Regions from separate parts of the Caballeronia sp. AZ7_KS35 genome, predicted to be linked through region 1. Evidence: predicted binding sites of a transcription regulator. Region 1 holds the regulator's gene; each other region holds the start of a gene.
The links. The regulator FNR, encoded in region 1, switches genes on or off when oxygen is low (the NO sensors DNR and NnrR bind a similar motif). The targets are predictions, from matches to a motif close to TTGATNNNNATCAA.
Positions count from the first base shown of each region.

Region 2: the regulator FNR is predicted to act here: its motif matches at 6,610-6,623, upstream of cyoA (ubiquinol oxidase subunit II).
Region 3: the regulator FNR is predicted to act here: its motif matches at 8,190-8,203, upstream of NCT05_RS19925 (OmpW/AlkL family protein).

Region 1 covers NZ_JALQDV010000042.1:77,129-87,685, forward strand. Annotated here, with positions in the region: gene benD (benzoate diol dehydrogenase BenD) at 1-744, shown strand, start outside; gene NCT05_RS26470 (RidA family protein) at 764-1,171, shown strand; gene NCT05_RS26475 (MFS transporter) at 1,317-2,657, shown strand; gene NCT05_RS26480 (hypothetical protein) at 2,677-2,871, opposite strand; gene NCT05_RS26485 (zinc-dependent alcohol dehydrogenase family protein) at 3,025-4,062, shown strand; gene NCT05_RS26490 (universal stress protein) at 4,105-4,551, shown strand; gene NCT05_RS26495 (hypothetical protein) at 4,604-4,915, shown strand; gene NCT05_RS26500 (DUF1488 family protein) at 5,010-5,315, shown strand; gene fnr (fumarate/nitrate reduction transcriptional regulator Fnr) at 5,291-6,025, opposite strand; gene NCT05_RS26510 (response regulator) at 6,188-6,835, opposite strand; gene NCT05_RS26515 (universal stress protein) at 6,832-7,299, opposite strand; gene NCT05_RS26520 (PAS domain-containing sensor histidine kinase) at 7,384-8,493, opposite strand; gene NCT05_RS26525 (hypothetical protein) at 8,512-8,742, opposite strand; gene NCT05_RS26530 (hypothetical protein) at 8,827-9,054, opposite strand; gene NCT05_RS26535 (hypothetical protein) at 9,186-9,368, shown strand; gene NCT05_RS26540 (hypothetical protein) at 9,615-9,962, opposite strand; gene NCT05_RS26545 (outer membrane protein assembly factor BamB family protein) at 9,949-10,557, shown strand, end outside.
Region 2 covers NZ_JALQDV010000039.1:158,623-169,179, reverse strand. Annotated here, with positions in the region: gene NCT05_RS24895 (SDR family NAD(P)-dependent oxidoreductase) at 1-576, opposite strand, end outside; gene NCT05_RS24890 (MFS transporter) at 588-1,889, opposite strand; gene NCT05_RS24885 (2,4'-dihydroxyacetophenone dioxygenase family protein) at 1,946-2,473, opposite strand; gene cyoD (cytochrome o ubiquinol oxidase subunit IV) at 2,655-2,987, opposite strand; gene cyoC (cytochrome o ubiquinol oxidase subunit III) at 2,987-3,595, opposite strand; gene cyoB (cytochrome o ubiquinol oxidase subunit I) at 3,595-5,604, opposite strand; gene cyoA (ubiquinol oxidase subunit II) at 5,608-6,492, opposite strand; gene NCT05_RS24860 (hypothetical protein) at 6,861-7,085, opposite strand; gene NCT05_RS24855 (septal ring lytic transglycosylase RlpA family protein) at 7,190-7,714, opposite strand; gene NCT05_RS37265 (peptidoglycan DD-metalloendopeptidase family protein) at 7,769-9,004, opposite strand; gene NCT05_RS37260 (hypothetical protein) at 8,886-9,242, shown strand; gene NCT05_RS24840 (MFS transporter) at 9,341-10,557, shown strand, end outside.
Region 3 covers NZ_JALQDV010000032.1:36,229-46,785, forward strand. Annotated here, with positions in the region: gene acuI (acrylyl-CoA reductase (NADPH)) at 62-1,057, shown strand; gene NCT05_RS19895 (methyl-accepting chemotaxis protein) at 1,065-2,759, opposite strand; gene NCT05_RS19900 (aminotransferase class V-fold PLP-dependent enzyme) at 3,023-4,279, shown strand; partial or broken gene NCT05_RS19905 (NAD-dependent protein deacetylase) at 4,283-5,119, opposite strand; gene NCT05_RS19910 (zinc-binding alcohol dehydrogenase family protein) at 5,299-6,309, shown strand; gene NCT05_RS19915 (GFA family protein) at 6,319-6,714, opposite strand; gene NCT05_RS19920 (hypothetical protein) at 6,711-7,283, opposite strand; gene NCT05_RS19925 (OmpW/AlkL family protein) at 7,489-8,106, opposite strand; gene NCT05_RS19930 (hypothetical protein) at 8,355-8,648, shown strand; gene NCT05_RS19935 (hypothetical protein) at 8,650-9,147, opposite strand; gene NCT05_RS19940 (GlxA family transcriptional regulator) at 9,263-10,231, opposite strand; gene NCT05_RS19945 (HD domain-containing protein) at 10,418-10,557, shown strand, end outside.

The sequences.
Region 1 (10,557 bases):
GTCGTGACCGGCGCGGCGCAGGGCATCGGGCGCGGCGTGGCGCTGCGTGCGGCGGCGGAAGGCGCGAAGGTGGTGCTCGTCGATCGCGCGGACTTCATCGGGGAAGTGGCCGCCGAAGCGCAGGGCGCGGATACGGCCGGCTTCGTCGCCGACATGGAAACGTATGAAGGCGCGGCATCCGCGATGGCGTTCGCAGCGCGCACGTTCGGCGGCATCGATATCCTGATCAACGGCGTCGGCGGCGCGATCCGCATGCGTCCGTTTGCCGAGTTCGAACCCGCGCAGATCGACGCCGAAATCCGGCGCTCGCTCATGCCGACGCTCTACGCGTGCCATGCCGTGTTGCCCCATATGCTCGAACGCGGGCGCGGAACCATCGTGAACGTGTCTTCGAACGCGACGCGCGGGATTCGTCGCGTGCCGTATTCGGCGGCGAAAGGCGGCGTCAACGCAATGACGCAGGCGCTCGCGATGGAATACGGCGAGCGCAACATCCGCGTGGTCGCAGCCGCGCCGGGCGGCACCGAAGCGCCCGCGCGACGCGTGCCGCGCAATGCGAGCGGCGACAGCGAGCAGGAAAAAGTGTGGATGGGCGAAGCGGTGAAGCAGGTCACCGAATCGACGTTCTTCAAACGCTACGGCACGCTGGACGAACAGATCGCGCCGATTCTCTTCCTCGCATCGGACGAAGCGAGCTATATCACCGGCGCGGTATTGCCCGTCGCCGGCGGCGATAACGGCTGATCTCACGGGAGACGCAATCATGAGTGAACGCAAGGCAATCGTTCCCGCGGGAATGGAAGCGGTCTACGAAAAGATCCGCTATGCGCCCGCGATCAAGGCCGGCAATACGATCTACGTGTCCGGGCAGATCGGACGCGATGCGAACATGCAACTGGTCGAAGACCGCGAAGCGCAGATCGTGCAGGCTTTCGACAATCTCGAGCTCGTGCTCGAAGCGGCGGGTGCTTCGTTGAGCGATGTCGTCGACGTGACGAGCTTTCATACCGACATGCGCGATCTGCCGTTGTTCATGCAGGTGCGCGAGCGTTATCTGAACACGCATCCGCTGCCGGCGTGGACCGCGATCGGCGCGCATATGCTCGGTGGTTCCGCGGGTTATATCGTCGAAATCAAGGCGGTCGCCGTAGTGACGGCGAGCGCGTCGTAACACGCAAGAAACGTCAACGTAAAAAGAACCGACCTTGCTGCGCCATGCACGCAGCAAGGAGAACGCGCGCGCGTTCATCGTTCCGCCTGATCAATACATTAAAAATCGCGGAATCAAAGCAAGTCCTACATCCTTGGAGACACCCATGCGGCAAATAGACGTGCAAAAGCTATGCGACGATGCCCGGTTCAGCAAGTTTCATTTGCTGCTTCTGTTCTGGTGCGCGCTCATCATCATCTTCGACGGATACGATCTCGCGGTCGTCGGGATCGCGCTTCCGTCGATCATGAGCGACATGGGCATTCAGCCGACGAGCGCCGGATTCATGGTGAGTTCCGCGCTGCTCGGCATGATGATCGGCGCGGTGTTTCTCGGCACGATTGCCGACAGGATCGGCCGCGTGCCCGCCATCGTCATTTGTCTGCTGCTGTTCAGCGTATTCACGGCCGCGGCCGGATTGACGCGCGATCCCGTGACGTTCGGCATCGCGCGCTTTCTCGCGGGACTGGGCATCGGCGGCGTCATGCCGAATGTCGTCGCGCAAATGACCGAGTATTCGCCGCGCAAGATCCGCAGCACGATGGTGACGCTGATGTTCAGCGGATATTCCGTCGGCGGCATGCTCGCGGCGCTCGTCGGCAAGGGGATGATCGAGCGCTACGGCTGGCAATCCGTCTTCATCGCGGCGGGCCTTCCGGCGCTGCTCGCGCCTGTGATCCTCAAGTACATGCCCGAGTCGCTCGCATTCCTCGTGCGAAACGAACGCGCGGCGCGCCTGAAGGACATTCTTTCGCGCGTCGATCCGCGCTATGTGCCGCAAGAGGCCGACCGCTTCGCGCTTTCCGATCGCGAAGCCGCGCCCGGTTCGCCGATCGCGCGACTCTTCGCCGAAGGACGCGGCATGAGCACCGTCATGTTGTGGATCGCGTTCTTCATGTGCCTCTTCATGGTCTACGCGCTGAGTTCGTGGCTGACGAAACTGATGGCTGGCGCGGGGCACAGCCTCGGCTCGGCGCTCACGTTCGTGCTCGTTCTGAACTTCGGCGCGATGATCGGCGCGGTCGGCGGCGGATGGCTCGCGGACCGCTTCAACATCAAGTACGTGCTGATCGCCATGTACGCGCTCGCCGCGATTTCCATCAGCCTGTTGGGCGTGAAGGTGCCGGTCGGCGTGCTGTTTTTCCTGGTGGGTCTCGCGGGCGCATCGACGATCGGCACGCAGATCGTCACGTATGCGTTCGCCGGTCAGTTCTATCCGACAGCGATCCGCTCGACGGGCATCGGCTGGGCGTCTGGCATCGGGCGCAGCGGGGCGATTCTCGCGCCTATCGTGATCGGCTTTCTCGTGAGCAAGGCGTTGCCGCTGCAGCAGAACTTCGTCGCCATCGCGGTGCCCGGCGTCATCGCGATGCTTGCCGTTTGTCTGATCGATGCGCGTCGTTCGCGCAATGACGCCATCGCCGTGGCCGCCGCCGATCCGGCGTAACGACGCGTGCGCCCGGCAATCACTCCTTCGCGGGCTTCGGTTGCCGGGCCTTCTGCGGCTCGGATGGAGCGCCGCGCTGCGTCGGCGCGCGCGTGCAGGCATCGGGCGGCGTGACATAAGGCACGTCGTGGCAGCAGCACGCATAGACCGGAAAGCCGTACGCGTTCGTGCGGACGATGGTCGTCGGTCCATGCAACGGACACACCGCTTTCATGCAGCCTCCTGAAAATGAAAACGCAGTCAATCAGGTGGTTTCATGTTACTCGCGATATGCGCGTGCGCTTGATTCAAGTCAATCGGAGCCGCGGGCGTCCCGATAGAGTGAGAGCGTCGATTCACGTCACGCGCCACGCAACGGAGTTCGCAGATGAAAGCACTCGTCTATCACGGCCCCGGCATCAAGTCGCTCGACGAGCGGCCGAAACCCGCGCTCGCCGCCGCCACCGATGCGATCGTTCGCGTGACGCGCACGACCATCTGCGGAACCGATCTGCACATTCTCAAGGGCGATGTTCCCACCTGCGAGCCCGGCCGCGTGTTGGGTCACGAAGGCGTGGGCGTCGTCGAGGACGTCGGCGCGGCGGTGTCGACGTTCAAGCCGGGCGATCGCGTGCTGATCTCGTGCATTTCGTCGTGCGGAAAGTGCGAGGCGTGCCGACGCGGCATGTATTCGCACTGCGCGACGGGCGGCTGGATTCTCGGCCACAAGATCGACGGCACGCAGGCCGAATACGTGCGCATCCCGCACGCGGATACGAGCCTCTATCCGATTCCGGCAGATGTCGAGGAAGAGGCGCTCGTCATGCTCTCCGACATTCTTCCGACGGGCTTAGAATGCGGCGTGCTCAACGGGCGCGTGCAGCCGGGCAGCACGGTCGCGATAGTCGGCGCGGGGCCGGTCGGTCTCGCCGCCTTGCTCACCGCGCAGTTCTACGCGCCGGCGCAGATCGTCATGATCGATCGCGACGCGCATCGGCTCGAAATCGCGCGTACGTTCGGCGCGAGCGCGTGCATCGACATCGCGCGCACAGAGGCCGTCGCCGAGATCATGCGTCTGACCGATGGCGCGGGCGTCGATTGCGCCGTCGAAGCGGTCGGCGTGCCGGCGACCTTCGAGCTGTGCCAGCAGATCGTCGCGGCGGGCGGCACCATCGCGAATGTCGGCGTGCATGGCGTGAAGGCCGATCTGCATCTCGAATCGCTCTGGGATCGCAACATCAGCATCACGACGCGTCTCGTCGATACGGTCAGCACGCCGATGCTGCTCAAGACCGTGCGCGCGGGGCGGCTGCAGCCGAAGCAGCTCATCACGCACCGCTTCACGCTCGCGCGCGCGCTCGACGCTTACGACACCTTTGGCCGCGCGGCGGAGACGAACGCGCTGAAGGTCATCATCGAAATTTGAAGTGGGCGGCCTTCAGCGGGAAGCCGTGCGGGCCGGAAAACGATGTACCGCAAAATCCTGGTTGCGCTCGATGGCAGCGAGTGCTCGCAACGCGCGCTCGACGAAGCGATCCGCATCGGCGCGCGTGCGCGAGTGAATGTCGTGTACGTGATCGACGTGGCCGCGCTTTCGTCGTATCCGGCGCAGTATCGCGTGAACGTGCGCGAGGAAGGCGGGCACGCGCTCGATATCGCGTATGCGCGCGTGATCGATGCGGGCATCGAATGCGAAACGGAACTCGCGGAGACGCGCAACGTCACCGATACGATCGCGAAGTGCCTGCAGCGCCGCGCGGTGCACATGCCCGCGGATCTCGTCGTGATGGGCACGCATGGCCGGACCGGGTTGCGCAGGCTCGCGCTCGGCAGCGTCGCGGAAGCGTTCGTCAGACGCTCGACGTGTCCGGTGCTGCTCACGCGCGCACCGAAGCATGTCGCGAAAGACGCGTGAGCCACGACGAGTGAGGCGCGCCCGCGCGATGGCCTGACCGGAGAACAATGACATGGGCCTCGGAATGCAGATCGCCTGCCTCGGCTTCGCGGGCTCGAGCGCGATCGAACGCGAAGCGGGCGTCGAACTCGTGCGGCTTGCGGGCGTCGCGAAAGACGTCGTCGATTGCAGGCTCACGATCAAGGCGTCGCTCGATCGCGCGGGACGCACCGTCTTCGACGCGCAACTGGTTCTGCTCACGCGCGATTCCGAGCAGGTCACGGTGCAACGCAGCACACACGCCGACGTGAACGCGGCGCTGCGTCATACATTCGATGACGCCGTTCAGCTGCTGCTTCAGCGCAGCGCGCCGGATGCGATTTGATCCAGATCAATACGCGCTCCGAAACCGTGGCCAAGACTAAGTGGATATGCGCTGCGCCGGCTCGCGTCGCATCAACGTTCCACGAGGTATCGGCATGATCGTTACGTTTCCGAGTCAGCCGCCCGTCTATCAGGGCGATGTCCCTTCGCTCACTTTCGCCGCCTTCGCGGACGGTGAGCCGATCGAGTGCACCATTTCGGCCGAAGCGCTGGAGGATCACTTCGGCGCGGCGTCGTGGCGTGAGGAAGATCTGCAGCAGGCGTTCGAGAGCCATCGCTCGTCGATAGAAGGCGCCGCCGAACATGTGCTGAGCCGCGTCGGCGGCACGTCGGTGATGCTGCGCAGCGGATTTTTCCGCTTTCGCGAAGCGCGCGCTCAGACTGCTTCGAGCCGCGCCTGATCGAGGATCCGCACGTCCTTGCCGCGCGCGTCGATCACGCCGGCCTTTTGCAGCCGCGAGAACATGCGGCTGACCGTTTCGATCTTCAGCCCGAGATAGCTGCCGATTTCCTCGCGCGTCATGCGCAGCACGAATTGCGCGGGCGAATAGCCGCGCGCCTTCATGCGCGTCGACAGATTGAGCAGGAAGGCCGCGACGCGCTGCTCCGCCGTCATCGTGCCGAGCAGCATCATCAGATTGGATTCGCGCACGATCTCGCCGCACATCATGCGATGAACGTGATGCTGCACCGCCTTCACTTCGCGGCACAGCAATTCGAGCAGATCGAACGGAACGATGCAGACGACGCTGTCTTCCAGCGCGATGGCGTCGCACGCGTGGCGGTCGGTGCTCACGCCGTCGAACCCGAGGGGCTCGGCCGCCAGATGAAAGCCCGTGACCTGCTCGTGTCCTTCGCGATGCATGACGACGGTCTTGAAGCAGCCGCTGCGCAGCGCATAGAGACTCTGGAAGGGATCGCCGCTGCGGAAAAGCGTTTCGCCGCGCCGCACGAAGCGCGTCGAGCTGATCATCGCGTCGAGACGCTGATAATCGACCGGCGACAAGCCGGACGGCATGCAGATGCGCTTCATCGAACACGTCGAGCAACGCGTGCTCGGCGGCTTCGCGTCGACGTGCATGCCGGGACTGTCTGCGCTCGCGGAAATCATGCTGCGCCTCCTGTCGAACCGGATCGCGCATCGACGCGCGATCCCGCATGTCACGTGTCCAATTATGGAGTGCGCTGTGTCGAAAAAATGTCGGTGCTGGCTGATCGTGCCGTAGGCATTCGGGAAGACGTGTAGGGAAATGCCGACACGCGCCGCTTCGATTCAGGCGCTGTCGTCGTCGAAAAGCTGATGGCGCACCGCGTAGCGCACGAGCGCGGCTTCGTGGGGAATCTGCATTTTTTCGAGGATGCGCGCTTTGTAGGTGCTGATGGTCTTCGCGCTCACGCACAACGCCTCGCCGATATCGCTGATGGATTCGCCCGCGCACAGCCGCCGGAACACTTCGAACTCGCGGTTCGACAATCGCTGATGCGGTAGCGCATCGTCAGGTTCGGTGAGGCTTTGCGCGAAGCGTTCGGCCATCGCGAGGCTCACGTACGCGCCGCCCGACGCGACCTTGGCGACCGCCGCGACCAGCTCCGCGCTCGCGCTTTCCTTCGTCAGATAGCCCGACGCGCCGGCCTTGAACGCGCGCGCGGCGTATTGCTGCTCGGCGTGCATCGTGAGCACGAGAATGCGCAGCGCGGGCTTTTCGTCCTTGATCTGCTTGAGCAGGTCGAGGCCGCTGCGGCCGGGCATCGACAGATCGAGCACGAGCACGTCTGCCTCCGTTGCGCGCACGAGCGCGAGCGTGCCCGGCCCGTCGCTCGCTTCGCCGGCGACCTCGAAGCCGTGCGCGTTCGCGAGGATATGGCGCAGGCCGTCGCGCACGAGCGCGTGGTCATCGGCGATCAGGACTTTCGTCGTCATGGATTCGGTTCTTCCGTTTCGCGGCCCGGCACCAGCAGAACGGGACACCGCGACAGCCGCGCGAAACCTTCCGCGACGCTGCCGAGCACGATCCGCCGCAAGCCGCGCCGCCCGTGCGTGCCCATGACGACGAGATCGGCGCGGAAATCGTCGGCGCAATGACGGATGCGCTGCGGGATGTCATCGCCGAGATACTCGACTTCGCACACGCGCGGTGTGCCCTTCACGCCCGCTTGCGTCATGCGCTCCGTGGCCGTCGCAGCGAGCCGCCGGCCTTCCTCCAGCAATGCGTCGCGCAGGCCAGGATAGAACGCGCTCGTGGCGTCGTAGGAAACGGGCTGCATGTCGACGACGAAGAGCGGCTGAATTTGCGCCGCGCTCGCGCTTGCGATCCTGATCGCCTCATCGAGGGCGTGGAGGGAAGTCGGGCTGCCGTCGATGGGCACGAGAATGCGGTTGTACATGACGATCTCCTGATCCGGTGTGTTGGCGCGTCGCGGGTGTGCGATCGAGTCTACGGACGGCGTATGCAAAACGGTTGACGCAAGTCAAGGAACGGACCGGTCATCGGCGGGGCGATGAAGCGGAATGTCCACGACGACGCGAAAGCCTTCGCCCGGCGCGCTGCGAAACTCGATGACGCCGCCCAGTTGCCGCACGCGCTCGCCCATGCCGAGCAGGCCGAACGTGCCCGCCGCGCGCGGCCGTTCGATCTCCGCGCCGCGGCCGTCATCCTCGATCGTCAGCGTGCAGCGCGCATACGCGCAGCCGATCGCGATGCGAACTTCCGATGCCCGCGCGTGGCGCACGACGTTCGTCAGCGCTTCCTGCACGAGCCGGAAGAGCGACGTGGACGCAGTCGCCTCGAAGCCGTCCTCGTCGCCTTCGATATCCAGATGGATCGTCAGATCGTAGCGGCGGCGGTAATCGCAAACGAGCCAGTCGATTGCGGCGAAAAGGCCGAGATCGTCGAGCACGGGCGGACGCAGGCCCGCCGCGATGCGTCGCAGCGAACCGATGATCGTGTCGATTTGCGTGAGCGCTTGCTGTTTGAAGCGCGCGTTCGGCGCGGTGCTGTCGAGAATCGACAACTGCATTTTGAGCGCGGCAAGCTGCTGGCCGAGATCGTCGTGCAACTCGCGGGCAATCGACGCGCGCTCGTTTTCCAGCGCCGTCTGTACGTGCGCGGAGAGCTCGCGCGCATGCTGCAGTTCCGTGAGCCGCAAGCGGTCGGTCATGTCGCGCGTGACTTTGGCGAAGCCGATCAGACTACCCGACGGATCGTGCAACGCGGTGATGACGACGTTCGCCCAGAAGCGGCTGCCGTCTTTGCGGATGCGCCAGCCTTCGTCCTCGACGCGGCCCACGCGCGCCGCCGTCGAGAGGGCGTTGTGCGGCTTGCGCGCGGCGATATCGTCGCCCGGATAGAAGACGGAAAAATGACGGCCGACGATATCGCTCGCGTCATAGCCCTTGATCCGCCGCGCGCCGTTGTTCCAGGTCGCGACGTGGCCGTGCGCGTCGAGCAGGAAGATCGCGTAGTCCTCGACCGCTTCGACCAGCAGACGGAAAGGTGCGTCCGTCAGCAGCGAAGGCGTGTTGCCGGGTTCGGTCGCGGAGCAGTCGATCATCGTTGCAATGGGCGGATGCGCTTGCAACGTCGACGCGTTGCGGCGCTATTGCTTCATCATCTGAAAGGGCGGCAAGGGCAGCTCGTCGCCGTCGAGAAACGCGGTCGCGCAGCGCACCGCGAAGCCGAGCGCGCCGTCCTTGCTTGCGAATGCGCCGAGATTGCCGAGCGAGGTGGCATGGCCGTCCTCTTCGAGAATCGACGCGGTCGCGACGAACGCGTTGCCTACACGAGTGGCGGAGGGCTTAAAAGCCGCTCCCCGATGATAGATGATCATAGATTTGACCGGTGGAGATGATCGAAAGGCTTATGCGGCAGGCATGCCGCGGCGTGAGAGCGAATGCGCGCGGATCAGCGCGGATCAGCGCGGGTTCTGCACTGACTGTCGATAGTCGATCTCGGCCATGCCGTAAGCGAACGCGTAGCGCACCGCGCCCGTTTCGCTGGCGAATTCGCCGAGCATTCCGCTCGAACGGCGCGTGCCGTCCGGTTCTCGCACGATGAGCATCGCCGCGTATCTGTCCTGCTCCGGGACGGCGGTCGCGCTCAGTACGTGCCCTTTGTAGATCACGTCGTCGGGTCGATTCATTGCTCTCTCAGGTTCTAATGTTTTGCCGGCGTGGCAATTCTGACGTTTGCCTACATTCCGTAAGCAGTAAGCCTAACCGTTCAATTTTTGTCGCTTAATCCGATTTAAGCTTTTTTACTTTTCCCATGCAAATGCTTAAGTCCGACCAATCGGGCGGGCATCGGGTCGCGCCTCTGCGCATCGCGTTGAACAGTCTCGATACCGACTTCGCCGCGACGACGTACATCGCGCCGGAGAGCCCCGAATCGGAGCGCATCAGCAGATCGGCTGCGAAAAGCGCCGCGATCGCGACGAGCGGGTGGCACATCACCTGAGCGGTCAAGCGTTTCATCTGCGTCTCACCTCGAAAACATCTGTCGAAATCGGGCAAGACCGCACAGTGCTGCGATAGCGATACGAATCGGGTCCCGTCCTGAGCCTTACTGTGCCTTTAACGTCCGCTTGCAGTCCTGCCCGCACGTCCGCGCTGGCTGCCCGATCGTCCGGGTTTTTTTCCGCTGTCTGCGAATTCGTGAGACGCATACATACAGCCCGCCGACCGTTCCGCCAAAGCCTAGCGTTCAGCCGACCGTCGTCCACTTTTTTAAGCCGTTGCAGACAATAATCGCGACTGCACCGGGGCCGGCCCCTCCTGAACGGAGATCGCAGATGAAAGGGCATTTATCGGTTGGCGTGATCGCAGTCGCTATCGCAGCAATCATCGGTGGATGCAGCGGAGGAAGCTCCTCCGATCCGTCCTCGACATCCGACGGCTCCGCGTCGGCATCCGGTCCCGCGTCGGCGTCGAGCCCAGCGTCGGCATCCAGTCCTTCGGCCGCATCGTCGGCAAACGGCGCGAGCGCGCCCGCGAGCGCAAGCGCTCCCGCGACGAACTCGCCGTCCGCATCGACTCCGATGGATGTCACCACGTATCACAACGACATCCGCCGCACCGCGCGGCAGCTCGCCGAGACCCGGCTCACGCTCGCCAGCGTGAAGTCGTCCACGTTCGGCAAGCTCGGCTTCTATGCCGTCGATGGCGCCGTCGATGCGCAACCGCTCTTTCTCGCCAACGTGCCGATCGCGGGCGGCACGCATAACGTGCTGTACGTCGCGACCGAGAACGCGACCCTCTACGCGTTCGATGCCGACACCGGCGCCGTGCTCTGGCAAGTCTCGACGCTCGGCGCGGGCGAAGTGCCGAGCGACGATCACGGCTGCGACCAGACCACGCCGAAAATCGGCATCACGGCGACGCCGGTCATCGACCGCTCGCGCGGGCCCAACGGCGTGATCTATGTCGTCGGCATGTCGAAGGACAGCGGCGGCGCGTATCACCAGCGCATCCACGCCATCGACATCGCAACGGGCGGCGAACTGTTCGGCGGCCCGACCGAAATCACCGGCTCGTATCCCGGCACCGGATCGGGCAGCGTGAACGGCGTCGTGCCGTTCACGCCGGGCCAGTACATCGAGCGCGCGTCGCTGCTGCTGCTGAACGGCGTCGTCTATACGGCGTGGAGC
Region 2 (10,557 bases), on a different contig from region 1:
GATCGCTTGCGAGCGGCCGTCGTCGTTCTGCAGCGCTTGCGTGAGCGGCGTCGCAATCCAGCCGGGCGCAACGGCATTCACGCGGATGCCCTCGGCGGCATAGGCGATCGCCAGCGATTTCGTCAGTTGCGCGACGCCGCCCTTGCTCGCGCTGTACGCGGGCACGAGTCCGCCGCCGAAGAACGTCAGCATCGACGCCGTATTGATGATCGAACCCTTGCTGCGCGCGAGCAGTGGACGCGCGGCGGCGCACATGCGCATCGTGCCGTTGAGATTCACCGCGATCACGCGCTCGAATGTTTCGATGTCGTGCTCGTCGCCGCGCCGGATCATGCCCGCGCAGTTGACGAGCACGTCGAGCGAATCGATACGCGCAAAGAGCGCGGCGACGCTGGCGGCATCGGCGACATCGAGTTCGACGACTTCGATGCCGGGCGCGTCGGTCGGCGCTAGGCCGGCGGCGATCACGCGCGCGCCGAGCGCCGCGAATTGCTGCGCGATGCCCGCGCCGATGCCCTGCGTGCCGCCGGTCACGACGACGGTCTTGCCCTTGAAGAGATCAGCTTGAAAAGTCATATCGGTGCGATTCATACGGCGGGAACGGGTTCGGTCTGGCGCTCCGCGTCCTCGATCGGCGCGCGCACGACGAACATGTAGACGAGCGCAGCAGCGAACGCGACGCCCGCGCTGATCAGGAACGCGTTCACGAACGAATGCGTCTTGTCGACGACGAGGCCCGTGATGAACGGCGCAAACGAGCCGCCGAAGTAGCCGCCGAAGTTCTGGATACTGCCGAGCGACGCGACCATGTGGCGCGGCGCGGCAACGGAAACGAGCGCCCACGCGGCGCCGCTCGCCATGTTGACGAAGAACATCGCGGCCGAGAGATAGGCGATCGCGAGCGTCAGGTTCGGCGTGAACGCGGCGGGCACGGTGAACAGCGCCGCGCCGATGAGTCCCGAGCAGATCGGCCACTTGCGGCTGCGGATCGGGGCGACGCCGCGCGCCATCAAACCATCGGCGATGAAGCCCGACGAGAGCATGCCGAGCGTGCCCGCGAGATACGGAATCGTCACGACCCAGCCGGTCTTCGCGATCGTCAGATGACGCTCGTGTTCGAGATACGCGGGCAGCCACGTGAGATACAGCCACACCATGTAGATCACGCCCATGAAGCCGAAGATCATGCCCCACGTCGTCGCCTTGCCGAAAAGGCCGCGCCATTCCGCGAACGTCATGTTGCGTTCCTTGCGCTGCGCCGGTTCGCCCTCGGTCAGATGCGCGAGTTCTTGCGATTCGAGCTTCACGTCCTTCCGGTTGCGATAGACGATGTACCAGCCGATCGACACCGCAATCCCGAGCGCGCCCATGATGACGAACATGTTGCGCCAGCCGAAGGACAGCAGAAGCACGGTGAGGATGGGCGGCGCGAGCGCGGGTCCGATGGTCGATGACGTGACGAAGATGCCCGTCGGCTTGCCGCGTTCGCGTTGCGCGAACCATTCGGACACGACCTTTGCGCCCGCCGGAAATTGCGGCGCCTCGCCGATGCCGAGCGCGATGCGCGCCGCGAGAAACTGATGCAGATTCGTGACGAGCCCGCCGAACAACTGCGCGACCGACCACACGAACATGCCGAGGCCGAGCATGATGCGCGCGCCAAAGCGGTCGAGCATCACGCCGATGGGCAACTGCGAGAACGCGTACGCGAACGAGAACGCGGAGAGCAGCAGGCCCATCTGCGAGGCGGAGAGGCCGAGCTCCTGCGTGACGGAGTGATTCGCGATCGAGAGCGTGCTGCGATCGAGATAATTCACGATGCCCGCGAGCGTCAGAAAAGTGAGCGCGACCCACTGAATGCGCTTCAGGCGCGGTGATTTTTCCAGCATGTTGTCTCCTCCGAATGCTCTGTCGAGTCTGTTAGAGGGTTGAGTTTGGGTGGATGCTAGCGAATGAATTGATCGACGAAGTCGGCACCGAGTCCGACCGATTCGTAATGCTTGCGGCACATGTCGACTTTGGTGAAGACGTCTTCGTAGCCGGTGTAGTTGCCGTACGGGTCGCAATAGAACATCACGCCGTTCACCTGGAAGTACGTGATCATTTCCTCGACGTCTTCGGGAACATAGAGCGTGTGCGTTTCGCCGGGCGGCTCGAAGACATAGCTGCCTTCGGTCGCTTCCCAGTCATGTTCGAGATAGCGCCAGCGGCCTTTGAGCACCATGCCGTGGACCGCCTGCGGATGACGATGACGCGACAGCACGCCGGATTTGCGCACGCGCAGGAGGTTCATCCAGTAGCCGGTCGACACGTTCAGACACAGCGGACGGAACCAGACGTTTTCGGCCTGCGGCACCCATTCGCGCTCGTCGGCGGGAATCGCGCTCGGCACGACGATTTCCTTTTGCGCTTCTTTAGGGAAGGGAAGTTGATACGGCGTCATGGCATCCGCCGCGGGTTTCGGCGCGGTCATCGCGTCTCCTTGTCCATATTGTGGATTCGTGAATCAAATTATGGACAGATATTCTTCCTCGTTCCGCGAATTGTCAAGATTCTTCAACGAATGATGAATTCGTGCAGATACCGCCTTTTCGACGGACGAAAAAAAGGCGGACCGGCAGGTCCGCCTTAGATCACGCGATGAAGCCGAGCGATTAGCGCGCCATCATCAGCATGTGCACGTTATGCATCACCCAAACCGTGCCGACGATAAGAATCAGCGACATGAGAATGGTGTAGGCAAACGAGATCGCATGCCAGCGCTGTCCCTTCGACGAGTTGACGTGCAGGAAGAACACCACATGCACGATCACCTGCACCGCGGCCAGCACGGCGAGCGCGACGATCGCGCTTTCGCCCTTGAACGCGCCCGAGGTCGCGGCCCAGAACGACGCCACAGTTAGCACGACAGCCAGCACGAAGCCGATGAGATAACCGCGCACGGTGACGTGCGGGAAATCGCTTGTTTCGGTATGAGCATGTGCCATCAGACGACGCTCCCAAGGTAGACGAAGGAAAACACGCAAATCCAGACGATGTCGAGGAAGTGCCAGAAGAGGCTCAGGCAAGCGAGACGGCGCAATTCGCGTTCGTTCATTTGCGGATTGCGTGCGATCTGCACGGCCAACACGACCAGCCAGATCATGCCGATGGACACGTGCAAACCGTGCGTGCCGACGAGCGTGAAGAACGCCGACCAGAACGCGCTGCGTTGCGGACCCGCGCCTTCAGCGATCAGATGCGCGAACTCCTGCATTTCCAGAAACAGGAAGCCCGCACCCATCAGGAACGTGACGAACAGCCACGCGAGCACCGCGCCCGACTTGCGGCGCGTCGCCGAGATCATCGCGAGACCGAAGGTCAGGCTGCTCGTGAGAAGCAGGCCCGTTTCGTACGCGACGTCCTTCAGGTTGAAGAGATCCTTGGGCGTCGGGCCGCCTGCGGTCTGCATCGCGAACATCGCGAAGGTTGCAAAGAGCGACGCGAACAGCACGCAGTCGGTCATCAGATAGGCCCAGAAGCCGAACACCGAATGCGACTGGTGCTCGTGCTCATGGCCATGCGCGTGTTGCGCGGATAGAGTCGATTGCGACATTACATTGCCTCCAGTTCGAGTTCGCGAGCCGAGCCGGCCTTCGCAGGCGTCTTCGGCGGACGATTGCGCTCTTCGGTCGACTTCACGGTCGCGGCCGGGATGATGAAGCCGGCGTTATCACGGAAGCTGTAACCGATAGCCGTCGCGAAGATGCCGACCATGCTTGCAGCAGCGAGCCACCAGATGTGCCAGATAGCCGCGAAACCGAAGGCCAGCGCGAACAGGCCGATGACCAGACCCGCGCTCGTATTCGACGGCATGTGGATGTCGCGGTACGGACGCGTATCGATGCGGCCGTGTTCCTTGGCATCGGCGAAGTCGTCGAGTTCGCGCACAGCGGGAAGATTCGCGAAGTTATAGACCGGCGGCGGCGAGCTGATGGACCACTCGAGCGTGCGCGCACCCCACGGATCGCCGGTGACATCGCGATACGCAGGCTGATTGCGGCGGATGATACTGACCACGATCTGCGCGACCTGGAACACGACGCCCAGCGCGATGATGCCCACGCCCACGGCAGCGGCGATGAAGAACGGCTGCCACGACGGGTCGTCGTAGTGATTCAGGCGGCGCGTCGCACCCATGAAGCCGAGGATGTAGATCGGCACGAACGCGACGAAGAAGCCCACGAACCAGCACACGAACGCACTCTTGCCGAGCTTTTCGTCGAGCTTGAAGCCGAACACCTTCGGCCACCAGTACGAAATGCCGGCGAAGTAACCGAACACCACGCCGCCGATGATCGCGTTATGGAAGTGCGCGATCAGGAACAGGCTGTTGTGAAGCACGAAGTCCGCGCCGGGAATCGCGAGCATCACGCCCGTCATGCCGCCCAGCGTGAAGGTGATGACGAAGCCGATGGTCCAGAGGATTTGCGAAGTCATCTGCACGCGGCCTCGGTACATCGTGAAGAGCCAGTTGAAGATCTTCACGCCGGTCGGGATGGAAATGACCATCGTCATAATGCCGAAGAAGGCATTGACGTTAGCGCCCGAGCCCATCGTGAAGAAGTGGTGCAGCCACACGAGGAACGACAGCACCATGATGCAGCACGTGGCCCAGACCATCGTCTTGTAGCCGAACAACGGCTTCTTCGAGAACGTCGCGACCACTTCCGAGTAAATGCCGAAGGCGGGCAGAACCAGGATGTAGACCTCAGGATGACCCCAGGCCCAGATCAGGTTCAGGTAGACCATCGGGTTGCCGCCGCCGTCGTTCGTGAAGAAGTGCATGCCGAGGTAACGGTCCAGCGCCAGCAGCGCGAGCGCGACGGTCAGGATCGGGAACGTCGCCATGATCAGCACGTTCGAGCAGAACGCCGTCCACGTGAAGACCGGCATCTTCATCCACGTCATGCCGGGCGCGCGCATCTTCACGATCGTCACGAAGAAGTTCACCGCGGTGAGCAGCGTGCCGACGCCGGACAACTGCAACGCCCAGATGTAGTAGTCGACCCCGACGCCCGGATTGAACTGCGTCTCGGAGAGCGGCGGATACGCGAGCCAGCCCGTCGTCGAGAACTCGCCGATGAACAGCGACAGGTTGATCAGAATGGCGGCGACGGCCGTCATCCAGAACGACAGCGAGTTGATGAACGGGAACGCCACGTCACGCGCGCCGATCTGCAGGGGCACGACGAGGTTGAAGAACGCGACCAGCAGCGCCATGGCCATGAAGAAGATCATGATCGTGCCGTGGGCCGTGAAGATCTGGTCGAAGTGATGCGGCGGCAGATAGCCGGGCCCATCGAGCGCGATGGCCTGTTGCACGCGCATCATGACGGCGTCGGCGAAGCCGCGCACGAGCATCAGCCCGGCGACGACCAGATACATGACGCCGATGCGCTTGTGATCGACCGAAGTCAGATACTCGCGCCAGAGCCAGCCCCATTTGCCGAGTTTAGTGATAAGGCCGACCGTACCGAGCGCGAGGACCGCCATGAAGACGGTCGCCCCCATGATGATTGGCTCGTGGTACGGGATCGCCTCAAGCGTTAGTTTGCCGAACATGGCTTACCCCTTGGTTACACAATTTGCGCCTACGACCGAGTTGCCGTAGTTGTACTTCGCGACGATGTTGTTGAAGAGCTTCGGATCGACGGTCGAGAAGTAGCGCACCGCGACCTTTTCGCTCGGACGCGCGACGCCGGCGTAGACGTCCATGCTCAGATTCTCGGGCGCGTTCTTGACCTGTTTCAGCCACGCGTCGAAGTCTTCGTTGGACATGGCCAGTGCACGGAACTTCATGTCGGAGAAGCCCTTGCCGCTGTAGTTCGCCGAGATGCCTGCGTAGTCGCCTGCGTGATCGGCCATCAGGTGCAGCTTCGTCTGCATGCCCGCCATCGCGTAGATCTGGCTGCCGAGTTGCGGGATGAAGAACGAATTCATCACCGAATCGGACGTGATGCGGAAGTTCACCGGCGTGCCGACCGGGAACGCGAGCTGGTTCACCGACGCGACGCCAAGATCCGGATAGATGAACAGCCACTTCCAGTCGAGCGCCACGACTTCGACGTTGATCGGCTTGACTTCGGATTGCAGCGGCTTGTACGGATCGAGCTCGTGCGTGGTTTTCCACGTGAGGATGCCGAGGTACAGGATGATGGCTGCGGGAATCGCCCAGACCACGACTTCGATGGCCGTGGAATGCGCCCATTTCGGCGCATACGTGGCCTTCGTGTTGGACGCGCGATAGCGCCATGCGATGAACAGGGTGAGCAGGATCACCGGGACTACGACGAGAAGCATGGCGTAAGTCGCGGTGGCGATCAGCGACGATTCCGCTGCGCCAATCACGCCTTTCGAGTCCAACACCTCCAGCTTGCATCCCGAAAGACAAAGACTGGCTATCAACCCCGATAACAATGGCACTGCTAAACGTTGGGTATTTTCATTCATTGCATTCGCTGGTTTCGATGATCGAAGCGTCCCGGGAAGAACGCCGTTGCACGGCTTTGCGCCGCGTCAAGATCATGCCACGCGCGATTTTTCGCGATGACGCGAATGGTTGAAATTTTGTTTCAGATCAAGTTGATGCGACGGAGTGTCGCGCGAAGGCGGAACTTTTTGCCTACTCCGAAAGGAGCAGGCGAGTCTACAACGAAGGGATGGAATTGCGAGTGTGATAAAGCGACGTCAAAGCGTGTTCGAGCCGCGCGCGATGGATCGCCGCGATAACTTCGCCGGGTTCGATCGTCTCACGTGGTGAAGCCGAGCCGCGTGCCCGGGTGAAGCCACGGCCCAGGCGCCTTCTTCGGTTCTTCTCGCTAAAGCCCGGCGAGAGGCCGGGATTCCCGAATGGCATTCGATCGCTCGATTTCATCGCGCCGTCGCTGGCTCGCATCGGCAACGGCTTCGCGGTTCGAAGCGCTCCATGCGGACATGGTCGCCTGCATCACGTCGATCGGACTCCCCTTGGTGTCCATCGCAGCCAGGACGCAACCCAGAAGGTAGGTCAGCACGAACAGGAAGATGCAGGACCGGCGCGTCATGAGTTGCGGTGCATAGGCGGCAATGGCAGGAGCATTGCCTTGGTGAGCGGGAGGCGGGGGGACGCTGCCCGCTTGTGTGAGAGTCGAGACATGGGAGCGGCAGTCTACGACGGAGTATGGAAACCAGAATCGGTCGATAGTTCGACTTGGGCCGAACCACGCCGGACAATGCCCAGCGCAGCGGCTGCCCCGTATGACAGATCAATGATTCTGTTGCGTGAAACCGGACCGCGATCGTTGATTCGGACGAGGACGGACGGGCTCCCTCCCGGAAGCGTGACGCGGATCCACGATCCGAGCGGTAGCGTGCGATGTGCCGCTGTCATGGCATACATGTCGAAGCGCTCGCCGCTGGCGGTGCGTCGACCGTGAAACGTTCGCCCGTACCAGGATGCAATCCCGGCTTGATGGTACGCGCGCGCGGTCGGTGTCTCGTCCGGCCGGTCGGATGAAGTGATTTCGGTCGAAACGGAATCGTCGTTTGCGGATTGAACCGGAAAGCTCGACGCGCTCGCCGGTTGGTTTGTCGAAGCGCCCTCATTGCCTAGCTCCGACAGAGAGGCTGCACATCCGGCGATCAACAGGATGCAGGCGAAGGCGCTGAGGATGCGCGGCTGAAGCATGTTCATTCGGTGCATATCGCTTTGTTCGAGAGCAAGTAACCTGACCTGACGTTCGACGGATCACGAAGCGCAGTCGGAAAGGTAGGGCAGGGGATCGACTGGCTGACGATCCCGTCTCACCTCGAAAAGCAGCGATGGCTGACCATTCGTTTGAGCGCCCATCGTCGCGATGGCTTGCCCCTTCGTTACGTCGGCCCCTTCCTTGGTCAGAACGTTTTGGATATGGCCATAGGCAGTCAGGTAGCGACTGTCATGTTTCAGTATTACGAGGCTGCCGTAGCCCGCGATCTCGTTACCCGCATACACCACGCGTCCTCCTTTCGCCGCACGGATCGTGTCTCCCGCTGCGCCACCGATGACAACGCCCCGGACCCCGTCCACGCGGAAGCGCTTCAGGATTGGGCCCTTTATCGGCCAGGACAAGGAATCGGATCGGCAGCGTGTTGCGTTCACACTCCGCTGCGTGGAATCGTCCGAGCCGGCAACCGATGCCGATGGCGGACCGACCCGCAGCAGTTGGCCGTTCGTCAGTGGAGTGCTGGCGGAAAGCCCGTTCCAGGCGGCAATCGCGTTCGGGTCGCGACCGTAGGCGGCTGCGATCGAAGCGAGGGTGTCCGCGCCTGTGACGCGGTAGAAGCCGGCAGGTGCCGCCGGGGCAGCGGCAGCGTCGGTTTGCGAAGCTGGCTTGGTCGCGGTCTGCTCGAGCGTTCGACTGGCGCATCCGCCAAGAACGAAGCTGAAGACGACGGCAAGACATGCTGCGCACGACAGGCGGCGCGATTGGACAGAGCTAATCATTTGGACTTCTTTGAGCTTCGGTGCCGGCAAAGAGGCGAAGTGGCGCACTTTTGCCATGCCGCGCTGGTGGTGTTGATCGGATTGTTTGGCGGATGCGACGCCGGCAAAAGCCAGCGGCGGCGGAAGCAGCGAGTTCGAATCTGCTGAACATCGCTCTATCTCAAATTGCACGAGGCGAAGCGGCAATTCGTCATTGCGGATAACGGTGTTTTGCGTCCGGCGTTGACCGTTACACCGTCGGTTGACACTCTTTGACGATGCGGTGGTTAAAAAAAGGCGCGCTCGCCGGGCGCCACGCTTGGAACTGACATTCGACGCGATGAAAGCAGCCATATCGCGTTCCACGCGGCTCGGCCCGAGCGGTTGCGGCAAGACGACGCTGCGCTCCATTGCCGGGCTGGAACGTCCGGTCGGCGGATCGATTTCGGTGAACGGCGTGACCGTTTTCTCGGCGCGCGACGAGACCTTTGTGCCGCCGAATCGCCGCAAGTCCGGCATGGTGTTCGAACCGCTCTCGAACCTCGACGCAAAGCTACGCGACAGGATGCGTTTCGAGCTTCGGCACGACCGATTTCATGATCGGCGGAGAGATCGTGCTCGCGCGTGTGCATCCATCGCACAAAACGCCGGTCCGGGAGACCATCCATTTTTCGATCGATCCGGCGAGTTGCATCGCGCTGGCATCGCAGAACGCGTGACGCGACAGGCACTACTCCGTCCGGACTACGCCGCATGAGCTAGCGGCACACCGCCGCCGCATCCGCACGGCGGATAGGCGTCTCGCGCGACGCTCCTTACCCTTGTCGGGAAAGTTACAACGACAAGGAAAGGACGATGAGCGTCGTCGAATCAACCCTCGCTACAAAAGCATCGACCGACACGCGCGCCTGGCGCGTGCTCGGCGCAAGCACCTTCGCATTCACGATCTGCTTCGCCATCTGGATGGTCTTCGCCATTCTCGGCATCCCTCTCAAAAAGCAGCTTCATCTCACCGATACCGAGTTCGGCCTCATCGCCGCGACGCCGGTGCTCACGGGTTCGTTGCTGCGCGTGCCGCTCGGCATCTGGACCGACCGTTTCGGCGGCCGCATCGTCTTTTTCTGCACGATGGCAGTCACTATCGTGCCAATCTGGCTGATCGGCTATGCCACGGAACTGTGGCAATTCCTCGTGCTCGGCTTGTTCGTCGGCGTCGCGGGCGCGTCGTTTTCAGTCGGCACGCCGTATGTCGCGCGCTGGTTCCCGAAGTCGCGTCAAGGCCTCGCGATGGGCATCTTCGGCGCGGGCAATTCGGGTGCGGCGCTGACCAAGTTCGTCGCGCCCGTGCTGATTCTCGCGGCGGGCACATGGACGATCGTGCCGAAGGTCTATTCCGTCGCGATGCTCTTCACCGCGATCGTCTTCTGGTTCGTGTCGGCGTCCAATCCCGCGCATCGCAGCGCCAGCACGCAGAGTTTCGCCGCGCAGATGACCGTGCTGAAAGACCGGCGCGTGCTCCGTTACGCGCAGTACTACTCGGTCGTGTTCGGCGGCTACGTCGGCCTCGCATTGTGGATGCCGCAGTACTACGTGAATCAGTACGGCTTCGGCATCGAACAGGCCGCGTTTCTCGCCGCTTGCTTCTCGTTGCCGGGCGGCGTGCTGCGCGCGCTCGGCGGCTGGATGTCGGACCGCTTCGGCGCGTATCGCACGACCTGGATCGTCATGTGGGTCGCGCTCGCGTGCTTCTTCCTGCTGAGCTATCCGGTGACGGATTTCGTCGTCCACGCGAAAGACGGCCCGCGCACGTTCCACATCGAAATGGGACCGGTCGCCTATACGGTGCTCATGTTTGTCGTCGGCGTTGCGATGGCGGTCGGCAAGGCGTCGGTGTTCAAGTTCGTGTCGGACGAGTTCTCGACGAACATCGGCGCCGTGTCGGGCATCGTCGGCCTCGCGGGCGGACTTGCCGGCTTCCTGTTGCCGATTCTCTTTGGTTTGCTCGTCGACCTCACCGGCGTGCGTACCACCTGTTTCATGCTGATGTTCGGCGCGACCGCGGTCAGTCTCAT
Region 3 (10,557 bases), on a different contig from region 1:
GCCGTAGTGCCTGACGGGGCGGCCGCGCGCCGCCTCGCCCGAATTCAACCGGAGCCAGCCGATGTTCAAAGCCCTCATCCTCGACAAACAGGACGACCGCACGGTCGCGTCCATTCAGTCGATCGACGAAGCCCGACTCGCTTCATCCGGCGATGGCGGCGACGTGCTCGTGCGCGTCGACTTCTCCACGCTCAACTACAAGGACGGACTCGCGATCACCGGCAAGGCGCCCGTCGTACGCACCTGGCCGATGGTGCCGGGCATCGACTTCGCGGGTGTCGTCGAGACGAGTTCGCATCCGGATTACAAGCCCGGCGACAAAGTCGTGATGAACGGCTGGGGCGCCGGCGAAACGCATTGGGGCGGGCTCGCGCAGAAGGCGCGCGTGAGCGCCGCTCATCTGATCGCGCTGCCCGCGAACATCACGACGCGCCAGGCGATGGCCGTCGGCACCGCGGGCTATACCGCGATGCTTTGCGTGCAGGCGCTGGAAAAGCACGGCATCGGCGCACAGGACGGCGACGTGCTCGTGACGGGCGCGAACGGCGGCGTCGGCAGCTTCGCGGTCGCGATTCTGGCAAAGCGCGGCTATCGCGTGATCGCGTCGACGGGCCGTCCCGAGGAAGCCGCGCGGCTGCGCGAACTGGGCGCGGCGGATATCGTCGAGCGCGCGACGCTTTCCGAGCCGGGCAAGCCGCTGCAGAAAGAGCGCTGGGCGGCGGCCGTCGATTGCGTCGGCAGTCACACGCTCGCGAACATCTGCGCGAGCCTGCGCTATGGCGGCGCGGTCGCCGCGTGCGGCCTCGCGCAAGGCATGGATCTGCCGGCGTCGGTCGCGCCGTTCATCCTGCGCGGCGTCGCGCTGCTCGGCGTGGACAGCGTCTACGTGCCGCGCGAGCGGCGCATCGCGGCGTGGCGGGCAATCGCCGATGAAGTGCCGGTCGCGACCATCGAAAGCGTCGCGACGACGATCCCGCTCGCCGATGCGCCCGACGTCGCCGCGCGTCTGCTGCGCGGCGAGGTGAAGGGGCGCGTGATCGTCGACGTGAACGCCTGAAGCGGCGTCAGAACGTGCTCCAGCCGTCGGCGGTGGCGGGCTGCGCCACGGCCGCTTGAGCGACGCGCGGCGCGGCTTTCGCAACCGGCGTGCGCGGCGCGTGCGCCACGCGCGGCGCGGCCTGCGTGATCGCAGCCGCCGCGCCTTCCACCGTGAAGAACGCGACCGCCTCGTTGAGCCTGCGCCCCTGCTCTTCGAGCGACGTCGCGGCGGCGGCGGCTTCTTCGACGAGCGCGGCGTTCTGCTGCGTGACCTCGTCCATCTGCGTGATCGCGAGATTCACCTGCTCGATGCCGCGCCCCTGCTCCGCGGACGCCGCCGCGATCTCCTGCATGATGTCCGTCACGCGCGCGACGGCCTGCGTCACTTCGGCCATCGTCGTGCCCGCTTCGCTTGCCAGCAGCGAGCCGTCGCGCACCTTGCCCACCGAATCGGCGATCAGTTCCTTGATTTCCTTCGCCGCCGTCGACGAACGCTGCGCGAGGCTGCGCACTTCGCTCGCGACGACCGCGAAACCGCGGCCCTGCTCGCCCGCGCGCGCCGCTTCCACGGCCGCGTTGAGCGCGAGAATGTTGGTCTGGAACGCGATGCCCTCGATGATGCCCGTGATATCCGCGATCCTGTCCGAGCTGTCGCTGATGCCGTTCATCGTGTTCACGACTCGGCCGACGACATCGCTGCCCTTCTTCGCGATATCCGACGCGTTCGATGCAAGCGAACTCGCCTGCTGCGCGTTCTCGGCGTTCTGACGCACCGTCGACGTGAGCTCTTCCATGCTCGCCGCCGTCTCCTGCAGGGAAGCGGCCTGTTCTTCGGTGCGCTGGCTCAGATCGGTATTGCCGGTCGCGAGCTCCTTTGCCGCGCCGCCGACCGCGCCGCTGCTTTCGCGCACGCGGCTCACGATGTCGGTGAGGCGCGCGTTCATCGTGGCGAGCGCGCGCAGCAAATCGCCCGTTTCGTCCTTCGTATTCGCGACGATGCGGCTCGTCAGATCGCCGCGCGCCACCGTCTGCGCGATGCCGACCGCCTCGCCGATCGGCGCCGTGATCGAGCGCGTGACCAGCACGCCGCCGATCACCGCGAAGAGCGCCGCCACCACGCATAGCGCGATCAGCACGTTGCGCTGCGTCCGATAGCTCGCCTGATCCGCGCGCACGATTTCCTCGCGGCGCGTCGCGGTGTAGGCCGCGTAGTCGTCGGTGGCCTTGACGAGTTGCGCGAGCAGCGGACGGCACTCGTCGTCGAGCGCCGTCACCGCTTCCTCGTGCTTGCCCGCGAGCGCCAGCCCGGCGATCTTCGTCGCGACGGGACCGTACAGCGCCTCCACGCGCATCATTTCGGCGGCGAGACTCTTCGCCTTGTCGCTCGTATCGCTCGCGCTGGCGAGCATGTCGTTGAGTTGCTTCAGGCGCGCCTGCACGTCCTCGTGGGCGCGCGTGGCTTCGGCTTGCTCGAGTTCGATATCGGACGGTTTCGTGACGAGCACGAGATTGCGCGCGGCGATCGCGCGGCGGTCGACGGCCGTGCGAATCTGACCGGCGACATCGGCGCGCGCGTTGATGCCGTTGACATAGTGCGCGAAGCCGTCCGTCGCGACGGACAGCGCGCGCAGCGACATGCCTGCCACCAGCACGACCAGCACCGCCAGAATGCCGAAGCCAGCGATCAGCCTGTTCTTGATCGTGATGTTCTTGAGGTTCATTTTCAGGGTTCTCTCAGGGTCCGTTCGGGGGACATACGGCGTCCGTGTGATCGCTTCGCGCGGCATACTGCTACGCGAGCGAACGATCGAGCGCAAAAGATGCGCGACGCTCTAAAGCTGATTACGGCTCACGATTTTTGGACTGAAGGGAAAAGATGCAATTAGTCTGCACTTTGTCCACGACGTTCGGTAATACCGTTACCATACAGATGCGCGAAGTTAGGTAAGCATTTCATTTTCTTTCCACGAACTTCTACATTCCGATGCCCGAGATCCTCGATCACCGCACGCCCGGATTCGCCGATGCGCTCGCGACGCTTCCGCCGACGCCAACCGCCGGTCTCGCCACGAACGAACGCTACTGGGATGCGGTGCGCGCGCTGTGGCGTCACTCCGACGAGCTCATCAACCTTGAGAACGGCTTCTGGGGTGCGATGACCGAGCCGGTCAAGGCGATGTTCCATTACTGGACCGAGCGCGTGAACCGCGAGACGACGCTTCTGATCCGCCCGCATCTGATGTCGCTGTATCAGGGTTTGCGGGAGCGCGTCGCGATCGAAATGGGCTGCGCGGTCGAGGAGATCGAGCTGACGCGCAACGCGACCGAAGCGCTGCTCGCGCTCATCAGCGGCTACAACCGCCTCGCGCCGGGCGAGACGGTGCTCTACAGCGATCTCGATTACCCGTGCGGCAAGGACGCGATGGAATGGCTGCGCGAGCGGCGCGGCGTCACGCCCGTGCGTATTACGATGCCGGAGCCCGCGACGCGCGAAGCGGTGCTCGACACCTACGCGAAGGCGCTGCGCGCGCATCCGCGCACGCGGCTCGTGCTGTTGTCGCACGTCTGCTTCGCGACGGGCCTCGTGATCCCGGTCGCGGAGATTTCGGCGATGGCGAAGGAAGCCGGCGCGGAAGTGATCGTCGATGCCGCGCATTCTTGGGGGCAACTCGCTTTCGACGTGCCCGACTTGAACGCGCCGTTCGCCGCGCTGAACCTGCACAAGTGGATCGGCGCGCCGCTCGGCTGCGGCGCGATCTACATCCGGAAGGGACACGTCGCGTCGATCGATCCGTATCTCGGCGACCGCTCCTGGCCCGCCGACGATATCCGCGCGCGCGTGCACACCGGCTCGCCGAACTTCGCCGCGTGGTTCACGCTGCCGTCGGCGCTGGACGTGCATCGGCGCATCGGTGCGAAGGCGAAGGAAGCGCGTCTGCGTGCGTTGCGCGATGCCTGGGCGAAGCCCGCGAGCGAGCTTCCCGGCGTGCAGATTCTGACGCCGCACGATCCGTCGATGACCGCCGGCATCACTGCGTTCCGCCTGAACGGGCGCGCGACGAAAGCAGGTTGCGATGCGATCGTCGCCGCGCTGCGCGATCGCTTCGGCGTCTTCACGGTGACGCGGCCCGGCCCCGACGCGGGCGAAGTCGTCCGCGTGACGCCCGCGCTCTTCTCGCGCATGTCGGATGCCGAGCGTCTCGTCGAAGGCATCGCGGCGCTTGCGCGCGAAGCGAAGTAAGCGTCAGCGCGTCACCGGCCGTGCGTCGAGATGCTCGATCAGGCGTTCGAGCGCGTCCGAGCACGGCGCTTCGACTTTCAGCGCGAGGAGCGCGTCGGCGCGTGTCTTGCCGATGTTGATGGCCGCGATCGGCTTGCCGCTTTTCGCGGCCCACTCGCAAAAGCGATAGCCCGAATACACCATCAGCGATGAGCCGACGACGAGCATCGCATCGGCGGCTTCGAGCGAGCGTGCCGCGTCGTCGACGAGCGCGCGCGGCACGCTCTCGCCGAAGAACACGACGTCGGGCTTGAGCACGCCGCCGCAGCGCGTGCAGCCGGGCACGTCGAAGGCGGCGAAATCGAGATCTTCGATATGCGCGTCGCCGTCGGGCACCGCGGGCGCCGTATAGCCGACGAAATCCGGATTCGCCGCTTCCAGCATCCGCTGCACGGCCGCGCGCGTATGCCGCTCGCCGCATTCGATGCAGCGCACTCGCCCGATATTGCCGTGCAGCTCGATCACATCGGGATTGCCGGCGCGCGTGTGCAATCCGTCGACATTCTGCGTGACGAGCCGATGTACCCGGGAACGCGCGGCGAGCGCGCGCAGCGCGTGATGCGCGGCGTTCGGCTGCGCGTTCTGCACGACCGGCCAGCCGATGAGGCTGCGCGCCCAATAACGCCGGCGCGCGTAGTCCGAACCGAGAAAGTCCTTCAGCAGAATGGGCGCGCGGCCCGTGCGCTGGCCTTCGCGATCGCGATAACAGGGAATGCCCGATTCCGTGCTGATGCCCGCGCCCGACAGCACGAAAAGCCGCGGATGCCGCTCGACGAATTCATGAAGCTGCTGCACTTGCCGTCCTTTTTTCGCTTGTCCGAGCGATTTGCTCTGGTGGAAATATAAGGCGAAACCGCCCGCGCCGCTGGCTGCGCATCCGGCCTTACCACTTTTTCGATATTGAAATTGGCTTGACCAAATCGGCGCGCATCGTTAGATTGACGGACGCCCCACTCCAACGACATATCGAGACATCCAGCATGCTGACCGTCATCTGCGAAACGCCCGGAACCCTGAAAGCCGAACAGCGCGAGAAACCGCAGCGCGCCGACAACGAAGTGCTGCTGCGCGTGAAGCGCGTCGGCGTGTGCGGCACGGACCTGCACATCTTCACCGGCAATCAGCCTTATCTGTCGTATCCGCGCGTGATGGGCCACGAGTTGTCGGGCGTCATCGAGGAAGCGGACGCATCGAGCGGGCTGAAGGCGGGCGACACCGTCTACGTGATGCCGTATCTGTCGTGCGGCAAGTGCATCGCGTGCCGTCAGGGCAAGACGAATTGCTGCGTGAACATTCAGGTGCTCGGCGTGCATCGCGATGGCGCGTTCACCGAATATCTGAATCTGCCCGCGCAATTCGTCCATAAGGCCGAGGGCGTCACGCTCGATCAGGCCGCGATGGTCGAATTCCTCGCGATCGGCGCGCACGCCGTGCGTCGCGCGGACGTGCAGCCGGGGCAGCGCGTGCTGGTTGTCGGCACGGGTCCGATCGGCATGGCGGCCATCACCTTCTCGCGGCTGCGCGGCGCGAACGTCACCGCGCTCGATACGCGCGAAGACCGGCTCGCGTTCTGCAAGCGCGAACTGAAAGTGGACGCGACCGTGCAGATCGGCGAGCAGGACAAGGAACAACTGTCGACGCTCACGAATGGCGAATTCTTCGATGTGGTGTTCGACGCGACCGGCAATTCGCGCGCGATGGAACGCGGCTTCGAATTCATCGCGCACGGCGGGAAGTACGTGCTGGTGTCGATCGTGCCGGATCGCATCTCCTTCGCCGATCCGGAGTTCCACAAGCGCGAAGCGACGCTGCTCGCGAGCCGCAACGCGACGCCCGAGGACTTCGAGACCGTGCTCGCCGCGATGCGCAAGGGCGAAGTGCCGACGGATGCGCTCAACACGCATCGTCTGAGGCTGAGCGATGTGCCGACGCAGTTCTCGTCGCTGCTCGATCCGAAAGCGGGCGTCGTGAAAGCGATCGTCGAATGCTGACGGGTTGAATCAGGGCGCGCCGCGTACAAAGCGCGGCCGTCCTTGCGCGTCGTGCCACGGCTCGGCGCTTTTGCACCAGATTTCGTACTGCGGCGGATAAAGGCCGGTTTCATCGAAGATGCCGGTCGGCACCTCGATTTCGTCGACGCCGTCGAACGCCAGATAGACCGGCGATCCGCACAGCGGGCAATGATGCCGCCTGCCCGTCGCGGAGCTCGCCCACGCGACCGTGTCGCCGCTCACGGCAAACGCATCGCGCGGAAAGATCGCGTAAACGCCGAACGGCGCACCGTGGATGCGCCGGCACGTCATGCAGTGACACAGATTCACTTCCTTCGGCGCGCCCGCGACGCGCACCCGCACCGCGCCGCACGCACATCCGCCTTCGTGAAGCGGCTGATTCATCGGGTGAAGTAGCCGCGGTTCTGCATGCATTCGCTGTAGGCGCGCCAGTAGCGCGTCATCGGCGGCTCGGGCGGCGGCAGCGGCGGCATCTTCATGTCGCCGCCGTAGATCGCGTCGGATGCGCCGGATGCGCCCGCCGCCATCGATGCGGGCATCGCCGGCATGCCGGGCATCGCGCCGGATGCGGGATGCGGCAAGGCGGTCACGCCCGTCGCGCCGGACGCACCCGACGCGGCGATCGCCGCCGATGCGCCCGATGCAGGCGCCGCCGCAGACGCCGCGAGCGCACCCGATGCGCCCGCCGCACTCGCCGGCAACGGCGGCTCGACCGGACGCGGCGGCGTGAGCGTGCGCGTGTCGCGCTGCGCCTGAGCGTCGCGCGATGGCGCTTGCGACTCGCGCGCCATGTTCACTTTGGTCGTCTGATTGGCGTAGCCGTAGCAGGCGGCGTTATCGATCGACTGCTGCCACGCGCTCTGGCTGCGGCCTGGCACGGTGAGCGGCTGTTGCGCGAAGGCGGCGCCACACGCCGCGAGCAAAACGAATCCCGCGTAAGTGGAAGGTCTCATTGGCTTGCAGTTCCCCGATGCGGTTTTATTAGTCGTTGCAGTTTCTTGCGCCGCTCGGACACACTTCGAGCGACGCGAGTCTGCGCCGGGCCTGCTGTCAAGGATACCGCGCCCGCCGAACCGTCCACGCCAGAAGCACTGGCATCTTCCGCCAACTTTCAGACGATGCGCGGCGCGGCGCACATTTGCCGCGATGAACCGCGCATCAGAACTTCATGCCGACGCCAAGGCCGATCACCCACGGATCGATCTTGAGCGAGCCGAGATCGGCGCCGCCCGCCGATGCGCTCGTTCGCATCCAGATCTTCTTCACGTCGGCGTTGACGAACAAATTCTTCGCCACCTGTACGTCGACGCCCGCCTGCAACGCCGGGCCGAAGCTGCTGTGCTTGATCGACACCGGCGTGTCGCCCGCCTTGAGCTTGTCGTTGTAGAAGTACGTATAGTTCACGCCCGCGCCGACATACGGACGCACGCGCCCCGCGTGATTGAAGTGATATTGCAGGAGCAGCGTCGGCGGCAGCACGCCCACGCCGCCAAGCCCGCCGATGTTCGACGTCACCTGATGCCGCGACGTGCCGAGAATCAATTCCACACCGATGTCATCGCGGATCATGTACGTGAAATCGAGCTCCGGCACGATCGCGTTGTTGACGTTGACACCGAGCGTGCCGAGCGTGCCCCCCGCTGTCACATCGGGCTGAATGCTGATCGCGCGCAGGCGAACCAGCACATCGCCGGCGTGGATGCCGCCCATGGCATCGCTCGACGATGCATCGCCTGCCGCCTGCGCCGCGCCCGCGAACAACGCCGCGCATGCCATGACGATTGCCCCGAGACCCTTTCTCATTTTTAGCTCACTCACGTTAAAAGTGAGAATTGTCCGAGCGAGGGTCGGTCGCGCCTTTGACCACAATCAACGCGCGCCAGACGCGCGCCGCCTATCGCGGCAAGCCTTGCGCGCGGACAAGCATGCTTTACGCATCGGCGGGTCTGCGACCGCGCGCCACTTGCGGGCGGGTCCGCGCCTTGCTGAACGAAGAGGACGTGCAGAACAAAGGGAGGAAGCAGATGAGACCCACAATCGGCACACTCGGGCGCATGACGGGGATTCTGCTCGGCGGCACATTGGCCGTCGTGGCGAGCGCGCAGCAGGCGCCGCAAAAACCGAACAAGCTCGATTACGACAGTACGCCCGCGTATCAGGAGAAAAACGTGACGCCGCCCGCTGCGGCCGCCGCGAATGCCAGCGATGCGCTGAAGACGCGGCCGGGCAAGACGTCATCGGGCAAGGGCGCAGCGCCCGACCGGCCGAACGGACTCGGCTTCGACTCGGGCGCGAGCGGCATGAGCAAGAAGCAGTAGATCACGCGTCGGCCGGCTTGTCCGGCCACGGCCACGTCGAATAGCGCGACGGCTTTTCCGCTTCCGCTGCCGGCGTGGCTTCGTGCGCAGGCGCCGCGCTCGTTGCGACTTCGGGGAGATCCTCGCCGAACCACGGCACTTCCTTGCGCCGCTCTTCCATGTAGGCGTTCCAGCCCTTCGCGTTGTCCGCGAAAAGATCGTGCTTCACGGTGTTCGCCAGCATCGGGCGATTCAGCGTTTCATCGAGCAGCGCTTTCGGCCAAACGAAAAACGCACCCGATGCACGGCGGATGAAATCGCGCGGCGGCATGGTCGCGTCGACGAAGCCGAGCAGCGTGAAGCCCGCGAGCGCGTCGTTGCCCTTCACCGCTTCGCCGATGCTCGCGTATTCGTCGGCGCATTGGCTCAGGCAAAACACGGACTCCAGCACGTCGCCGAGATGCAGCAGCAGTGCGCGTCGTTCGTAGGGATCTTGCGTGGCGGTCTCTTGTTTCGTCATTCGCTGTTCCGATATGTCGAGGGTGGATTCTGCGGCGCGCGCACTGTCGCACGGGCCGCGTTCATCTCGAATTTTAGCGAACCCGGCGTCACGCGTCGGCGCGCCAGCGCCCCGATCACTTCACAAAGCGCGTGCGAAAGCTCAGTCGATAATCATTCGGCGATACACCGAGCCTCCGCGTGAACACGAGCCGCATGCGGTCCGCCGTGCCGAAGCCGCAGTCGTAGGCGACGGTTTTCAGCGGCGTGTCGCTGCTTTCGAGCATATTGCGCGCCGCGTCGACGCGCGCCCGTTCGACGAACTCGTGCGGCGTCAACTGCGCGAGTTGCACGAAGGCGCGCGCGAAGTTGCGCTCGCTCATGCCCGCGACGCTCGCCATGCGCGCGACGGACAGCCGCTCGCCGATGTGCTCCATGACGTACGCCTGCACTTTCGCGACCGGCGACGTGTCGTCGGCGGGGGCGCTCAGATAAGGGCTGAACTGCGATTGTCCGCCGCGCCGCTGCGCGAATACGACGAGCCGTTTCGCGACCGCGAGCGCGACTTGCGCGCCGTGATCTTCGGCGACGAGCGCGAGCGCGACATCGATGCCCGCCGTCACGCCCGCCGACGTGACGAGATTGCCGTCGCGCATATAAATGCGATCGAGTTCGACGCGTGCGCGCGGAAAACGCTCCGCGAGCCGCGGCGCATTCTGCCAGTGCGTGGTGACATTGCGGCCGTCGAGCAGGCCCGCGTGACCGAGCGCGAATGCGCCGGTGCAGATCGAGCCGTAACGCTCGCAGCGCGACGCCGTATCGACGAGCCAGGCGTCAAGGCGCGGATCGGGTTCATCGACGGGAAGGCTCGGACCGCCCGCGACGAGCGCCGTGCCGTAATGGCGATCGGCTTTGTCGAACGGCAGATCCGCGACGAGCCGCGTGCCGTTCGACGCGCGCACGATGCGCTCCTCCGGTCCGACAAGCGTGATCTCATACGCGTCCGAGGCAGCGATGAAGCCGTTCGCTTCCGCGAAGACATCGACGGGACCGGCCACATCGAGCGCCTGCACGCCCTGAAAGATTGCGATTGCAACTGTCGGCATCGGAGAGAAAGTCGGTGATGAGCGCGCGTGGCGGAAGACGGCGTGCGCCTGGCAGAGTTCGACGCGTCGTTTCGATTGAGACGCGAGCGCCTTTTGAAGAGACTGAAGGCATCGGACGCGCTGCGCGATTTTAGCAACGCACGACGCTTCGCGTCTTTCATCGACTCACATTCCGGAGCTTCAAACATGAGCGAAATCATCGCAGGCATCAGCATTCCCGACAGCCAGATGGCGCGCGAAGCCACGCAACTCGTACGCGATACGGAACCCGACCTGCTCTATCATCACTCGCGCCGCGTGTTCCTGTTCGGCGCGCTCGCGGGCGA